Roseimicrobium gellanilyticum: one gene and its partner. The main gene of each other region encodes a partner of the protein of the gene in region 2 in a complex. Links are inferred from orthologs where the notes say so. Each region holds a gene or a part of one and is shown on either strand. Other genes may lie near its edges.

Region 1 (3,048 bases), on a different replicon or contig from region 2:
TGTAGCTAGTGGAATAGATGTGCACCAGCATGCCAATGAAGGTCACGATGAAGAGCATGCCCTTGCTCTGCTGGTCGACGATGAAACTGATGTTCGCCTTGAAATCACCCACCTGCAGGAAGGGGTACATCAGGAGGCGATCCTGATCCTTCGCGCCGAGAAAGACGAGCGCGCACAGGAACATGATGACAGCCACGCCCGTGGAGATGAGGTGAGCGGTATTCTTCAGCACCCCGTGCAACAGGGTGATGACCACCGCTGATGCCAGCGGCAGCAGCAGCACCATGCCTGTAAGGGTTTCGGGAGAGAAATTCATCAGATCGTCGGAGTTGTCAGCCCTTCATCTTCTCCACGGCGCCCACATCGACGCTCTGCTTCGCGCGGAAGAGCGCCACAATGATGGCGAGACCCACGGCCACCTCGGCGGCAGCCACGGTGATGGTGAAGAACACCAGCGCCTGGGCATTGTAATCGGGAAGTCCCTCCACGAGACGGAAACGGGAAAAGGCCACCAGCGTGAGATTCGCGGCGCTCAACATCATCTCCAGGCACATGTAGATGGTGAGGATGTTCCGCCGCACGACCACGCCCACCAGCCCGATCGCAAAGAGCAGGCCGCTGACCATGAGGTAATGACTGAGGGTAACCATCGCAGGACTGGGACTAATTCACTTCACGCTTGCTGAGGATGACCACGCCCACGGTGCCGACCAGAAGGAGCACACCCACGAGCTGAATCTGAAAGGGGTAACGCTGGAAGAGGGCCTGGCCCACCAGCTTGGCGTCAGGGAGGGACTCACGCTCGAGATCCTTCTTGATGCCTGGCAGCTTCTGCGCCGCCGTGGCGCGCTCAAACTGCACCGGCACATCGGACAGTTTCGTCTTACCCTTGTCGAAATTCGCCAGGATGCTCCCAAGCTGGGCCACGAAAATGATGGCAAGCAGTGCGCCGCCCACCACCGGGAGTGCATTCACCTTCTTCAGCGCCTCTGCCTTGATATCCAGAAGCATGATGATGAAAAGGAACAGCACCATCACCGCGCCGGCGTACACAAGGATCTGGATGATGCCGATGAAGTAGGCGTCCAGACTCACGAAGAGCGCAGCCAGACCCACGAAGCTCATCACCAGGGAGAGCGCGCTGGCCACCGGATTGCGCAGCACCACGACCATCAGGCCGAAGACCAGCGTCATCGCAGCAAAGAAATAAAACAAGAAGGACGGCATGACGGCTTACTTCAGATCGTTCCACTTGTTCACCAGGCCCTCACGCACGCCGCCAATCTCATAAAGCTTCTTCTTGTCGTGCACCATCTCTGCACGGCTCAGGCCGGTGATGGCGTAGTCCTTGCGAAGGAAGATGGCCTGCTCAGGGCAGACCTCCTCGCACATGCCGCAGTAGATGCAGCGGATCATGTCGATCTTGAACTCCTGGGGGCGCTTCTCCACCTTGGCCCACTTGTCTTCGCTGGGGATTTCCTCAGGCGTGATGGTGATGGCGCGGGGCGGGCAGATGAATTCGCAGAGCTGGCAGCTCACGCAGCGCTCGCGGCCGTGCTCGTCCGTCACCAGGGTGGGCGCACCACGGTAGTGATCGGGCAGGTTCGCATCCCACTTCTCCTCGGGATACTGCATGGTCACCTTCTTGCGACCACGCACGATGGCAATGGCGTGGCCGAGGGTGATGCGCAGGCCCTTCAGGAACGTGGAGATAAACCAGCGCTCATGCCATTTCAGTTTGGGACGTTTACAGACAATCGTGGCCATAATCGCGGGTCGATCAGATGCGGAACCACAGCATGAGCACGGCGGTCAGGAACACATTCGCCAGTGCGAGTTCAAAGAATACCAGCCAGCCCAGCTTCATGAGCTGGTCATAGCGGAAGCGCGGCAGTGTCCACCGCACCCAGATGAAGAAGATGATGAAGCCCACCACCTTGATGAGGAAGCTGCCGATGTGCAGCAGACCCAGCCACCAGGGAGTCGCACCCTCATGGTAGGTGAGCTGAATGCCGGTCCACTGCTCAATCAGTCCACCAAAGGGGATGCTCCAGCCGCCGAGGAAGAGGGTGACCGCCAGACCGGAACCGATGATCATCGCGGCGTACTCTCCCATGAAGAACAGGGCGAACTTCATCGAGCTGTACTCGGTGTGGTACCCGGCCACGAGTTCCGTTTCGCACTCGGGAAGGTCGAAGGGCGCACGGTTCGTCTCGGCAAACATCGAAATCACGAAGATGACGAAGGAAATGGCGATCGGAATGAGCAGGACGAAGCGGCCGAAGCTGAGACCTTCACCCCAGAAAGGCAGGAGCAGCCAGCCGTTCTTGTCCTGATAGCGGGCGATTTCGGAGAGGTTCAGATCACCAAGAATCATCAGCACCGGGACGATGGAGAGGCCCAAGGCGATTTCGTAGGAAATCATCTGGGAGGAGCTGCGCACACCGCCGAGGAAGGGGTACTTTGAGTTCGACGACCAGCCCGCCAGCACGATGCCGTACACGCCGAGCGAGGCGATGGCGAAGGTGAAGAGCGGTCCGATGTTGAGGTCCGCAATGACCAGCGCCACCGGCTGATGCACCCAAGCACCTTCCACGCCGAACTTCGTGAGCCAGCTCAGATCCAGCTCGCTTCCGAAGGGAATGACCACCGCCGTGAGCAAGGCCGGCACCATGACCAGCGTGGGAGCCAGCCAGTAGTAGAATTTCTTCACATGGGAGGGCGTGAAGTCCTCCTTCAACAGGAACTTGAGGCCGTCTGCCAGGGGCTGAATGAGACCAGCCAGGGGGATATCTTTCTTCCCTCCGAAAAGGGTGAGCGGAATGCCAGTGCGGTTCGGGCCGACGCGATCCTGGATGATGGCACTCACGCGGCGCTCGGCATACACCGAGTAGGCCACCATGGGCAAAATGACCAGGAAGCTGAAGAACACGATCTTCACCGCCGAAGCGATGAGATAGGCGAGATTGATGCTGTCTAGAAAGCTACCCATGAGCCAACCGCGAACCCGCGGGACGTAGAGACCGATCTCACTACCGGAGGCGGGGC
Region 2 (2,975 bases):
CTGCGCCAGAAATGGCGGACCTCCTGGCATCGGAGGATGGCGAGACCCATACCGCAGGCTCCGAAGCCCAGGCTGCTGCCCTCCAGCGTCATTGGGTAGATGCCATGCAGAAGGCGCGCACCATCATGCGCAGCATGGGGCAGGAGGCGCCACCCATGTCCATGCGCCGGGAAATGGAATGTCTGGAGCCCGGTCATATCGACTGGCGTTCGTGGCTCTGGCGTTATCTCGTGCACACACCCACCGATTTCTCGGGGTATGATCGGCGCTTTGTCGGACGCGGCATGTACCTGGAGGCACTCGAAGGCGAGAGCGTGCGCGTACACGTATGCCTGGACACCAGCGGCTCTGTCACGGACGCGCAGATGAGCGTGTTCCTCGGCGAAGTGCAGGGCATTCTCTCCGCCTATCCGCATCTGGTCTGCGACCTTTACTACGCGGACTCCGCCCTGAATGGCCCCCACCACTTGGACGCCTTTGAACCCCCACCGAGTGCTCTTGGCGGTGGCGGCACGAATTTCCGCCCCTTCTTTGAGCACGTGGAGCGTGCGCAGGAATATGGCGAGACCGCCCTCGCGATTTACCTCACGGACGGCTACGGCCACTTCCCCGAGTGGCAGCCCCGCATCCCGGTGCTGTGGGTGGTGACAGCGGGTGGACTGGACCTGAAACGGTTTCCCTTTGGGGAGCGGATTCGGCTTACGGGTTGAAGGACGTTTCGACGTTAGGCAGGTGGCGGTTCAAGCAGAGCGACTGAGGCCGCGAAGTGTACCTCCATTTCGCCCCCGTGGGTTACATCCGCGGGCAGTTCGGCTTGTGACTCCGTAACGAGCCGAAACACTTGCACCTTAAGGACATCGCCCACGCGCGGATGACACTCGGGAGGTATCGGCTTGGTACGTGACAGTTCCACGCAATGCATGAATCCCGTCTGGCCTTCAAAAGTCCCCCAGTAAGCGTATCCGCCATCCCGGATGACGGTGAAGGGGATAATGTCGCCAACTGCTACACTCACGTTGCCAGATAACAGTGTGTTCAATTGCAAGACAAGCGTCGAGGACCAGCCTTTTCTCAGCTTGTGAAATATTTCACAAAGCGGTTGCCCCCGGCCGGGCAGGGACTACCATGATCTTCAAGGAGCCGCCATGTCTGCACCCGAGCCCATCGTCACCCCTTTTGCCTACGATTCCAAAATCGAGAGCAATGTCGTCATCACCAAGCTGGATGCGGCGATCAACTGGATGCGCAAGAATTCCCTCTGGCCGATGCCGATGGGTCTTGCCTGCTGCGCCATCGAGCTCATGGCCACGGCCAGCTCCCGCTATGACATCTCCCGCTTCGGTGCGGAAGTCTTCCGTTTTTCCCCTCGCCAGGCTGACGTGATGGTCGTGGCCGGCACGGTTACCTACAAGATGGCCCTCGCCGTGAAGCGCATCTGGGACCAGATGCCGGAGCCGAAATGGTGCATCGCCATGGGCGCCTGCGCCAGCAGCGGCGGGATGTACCGCAGCTACGCGGTGCTGCAAGGCATCGATCGCCTCATCCCGGTGGACGTCTACATTTCCGGATGCCCTCCCCGTCCTGAAGCGCTTCTGGAAGGTTTCTTCCGTCTGCAGAAGAAGATCGAAGCTGAGTCTTCCCTGCTCGACCAGAAGAAGGAACTCGTGGAGGAACTGAGCTAAGCCGCCGCTGTAGCAGCACGTCACGTCATCCATGAACGCCGCGCAAATCGTCAAGGCCCTCACCGAGAAGTTCGGACCTGCCATCACCGGCACCACGGAGTTCCGTGGCGAGCACAATGTCAGCGTGACCTTGGAGTCCCTGAAGCCCCTGCTACGCTACTGCCGCGATGAACTGGGTTTCGACTACCTCGTGGACATTTCCAGCGTGGACCATTACGAGACCGAGCCGCGGTTTGAGATGGTGTATGAGCTTTACGGGATGACGCATCACGAGCATCTGCGCGTGAAAGCCATGCTCCCCGAAGACCAGAATGTTCCAACGGTGACGGACATCTGGCTCACGGCCAACTGGCATGAGCGCGAGGCCTATGACATGATGGGCATCAAGTTCGACGACCATCCCGATCTCCGCCGCATCCTCATGTGGGAGGGCTATCCCTTCTTCCCCCTGCGCAAGGAGTTTCCCCTGGCTGGAAAGCCCAGCGACATGCCGGAAATCGCCTTCACCGGGATCGCTCCGCTGGAGGGTGGTCCCTTCGTCACGTGCCCCACGGACGCAGACACCATCGATCGCGAGCCCCGTGCGAAGAGCTTTGATTCATAGCCGGGGCAAATACGCGGCATTGGAAAAAAATACTGGTGTGGCGTTTAGTTTGCGCTGAGTCTGGGATTGTGAAGCACCGCTTCTCCCCAGAGCTGGAGTACAAGCTGGAAAAGTCCGGCTGGTATGCTGGTCGCGAGACGGATGCGGAGCTCAAACTGCTCCATTTTCCCATGCACAAGGCCGGGGAACGATTCCTGACGGAGTTTGGTGGGCTGACGATTGGCTCGCAGCTCTTCTGCAACGCGTACTACGTGAATGCGCACTATGAGCACCATGAGCGTCTGGCGGTGCTCTCAGGCCTGCCCAATCTCCTTCCGGTGGCAGCGACCTGGTATTGGGGTGAGGGCTCGCTCTGGCTGGATGCGACAGGCCGCGCCTATCTGACAGACGACTATGAACTGGCCTTCGTGGGCAAAACCGTGGAAGAGGCTTTGGAGCTGCTCATCCTGGGAAAGGAGATCCCGGCACACTACAGGCGCTGGGATCTGCCACCTCGCGAAATGTAGCCAGCGGATGCAGCAAAACTCCGGACGATCGAAGCGTCCGGGATTGAAAAATTTGCCATCAAAGCAATTCGCAGTGGCGCAGCATGGAAACTGCTGCATTCAGCTAGATGTATTACACCGTATTAATTGCTATCATTTGCAACTTTTTGGCAGCAGCCGCCTGCCGGGCCGGAGATCCCGCCT

Evidence for each region. The genes of interacting proteins can lie anywhere in the genome.
Region 1: the proteins of nuoB (region 2) and DES53_RS29815 are in contact, whole or in part, in a crystal structure (PDB 6I1P), measured with the Thermus thermophilus proteins. The link is inferred for Roseimicrobium gellanilyticum from one-to-one orthologs. Residues at the interface, in WP_096411117.1 of Thermus thermophilus: Ala56, Arg57, Asn58, Asp59, Arg62, Phe63, Ala110, Ser113, Ser114, Gly115, Gly116, Met117, Asn119, Gln125, Asn126, Asp134, Val135, Tyr136, Val137, Pro138, Gly139, Cys140, Arg143, Glu145, Ala146, Ile148, Tyr149, Ala150, Met152, Gln153; in WP_096411123.1 of Thermus thermophilus: Val22, Thr23, Val24, Pro25, Tyr26, Pro27, Val31, Ala32, Leu33, Phe37, Pro64, Ala65, Asn94, Met95, Leu96, Arg97, Cys98, Ile99, Phe100, Phe119, Glu120, Met121, Ala122, Asp123, Tyr124, Glu125, Tyr126, Asp128, Leu129, Lys144.

Annotation. Positions count from the first base shown.
Region 1 is NZ_QNRR01000017.1:116,827-119,874, forward strand. Bases 1-2,977 are described here. They hold DES53_RS29815 (NuoI/complex I 23 kDa subunit family protein), read right to left. Parts: upstream 1,768-2,977; coding sequence 1,234-1,767; downstream 1-1,233. Other genes in these bases: nuoL (NADH-quinone oxidoreductase subunit L), read right to left, coding at 1-316; nuoK (NADH-quinone oxidoreductase subunit NuoK), read right to left, coding at 333-650; DES53_RS29810 (NADH-quinone oxidoreductase subunit J family protein), read right to left, coding at 664-1,227; DES53_RS29820 (complex I subunit 1/NuoH family protein), read right to left, coding at 1,781-2,977. Also shown: more of DES53_RS29820, read right to left, coding at 2,978-2,992. UniProt on the Escherichia coli protein: NDH-1 shuttles electrons from NADH, via FMN and iron-sulfur (Fe-S) centers, to quinones in the respiratory chain. The immediate electron acceptor for the enzyme in this species is believed to be ubiquinone.
Region 2 is NZ_QNRR01000003.1:487,152-490,126, reverse strand. The notes cover bases 10-2,913. They hold nuoB (NADH-quinone oxidoreductase subunit NuoB), read left to right. Parts: upstream 10-1,145; coding sequence 1,146-1,682; downstream 1,683-2,913. Other genes in these bases: DES53_RS11930 (SUKH-3 domain-containing protein), read left to right, coding at 2,355-2,792; DES53_RS11935 (NADH-quinone oxidoreductase subunit C), read left to right, coding at 1,714-2,286; DES53_RS11950 (vWA domain-containing protein), read left to right, coding at 10-710. In the rest of the region: more of DES53_RS11950, read left to right, coding at 1-9; DES53_RS11925 (NHL repeat-containing protein), read left to right, coding at 2,939-2,975. UniProt on the Escherichia coli protein: NDH-1 shuttles electrons from NADH, via FMN and iron-sulfur (Fe-S) centers, to quinones in the respiratory chain. The immediate electron acceptor for the enzyme in this species is ubiquinone.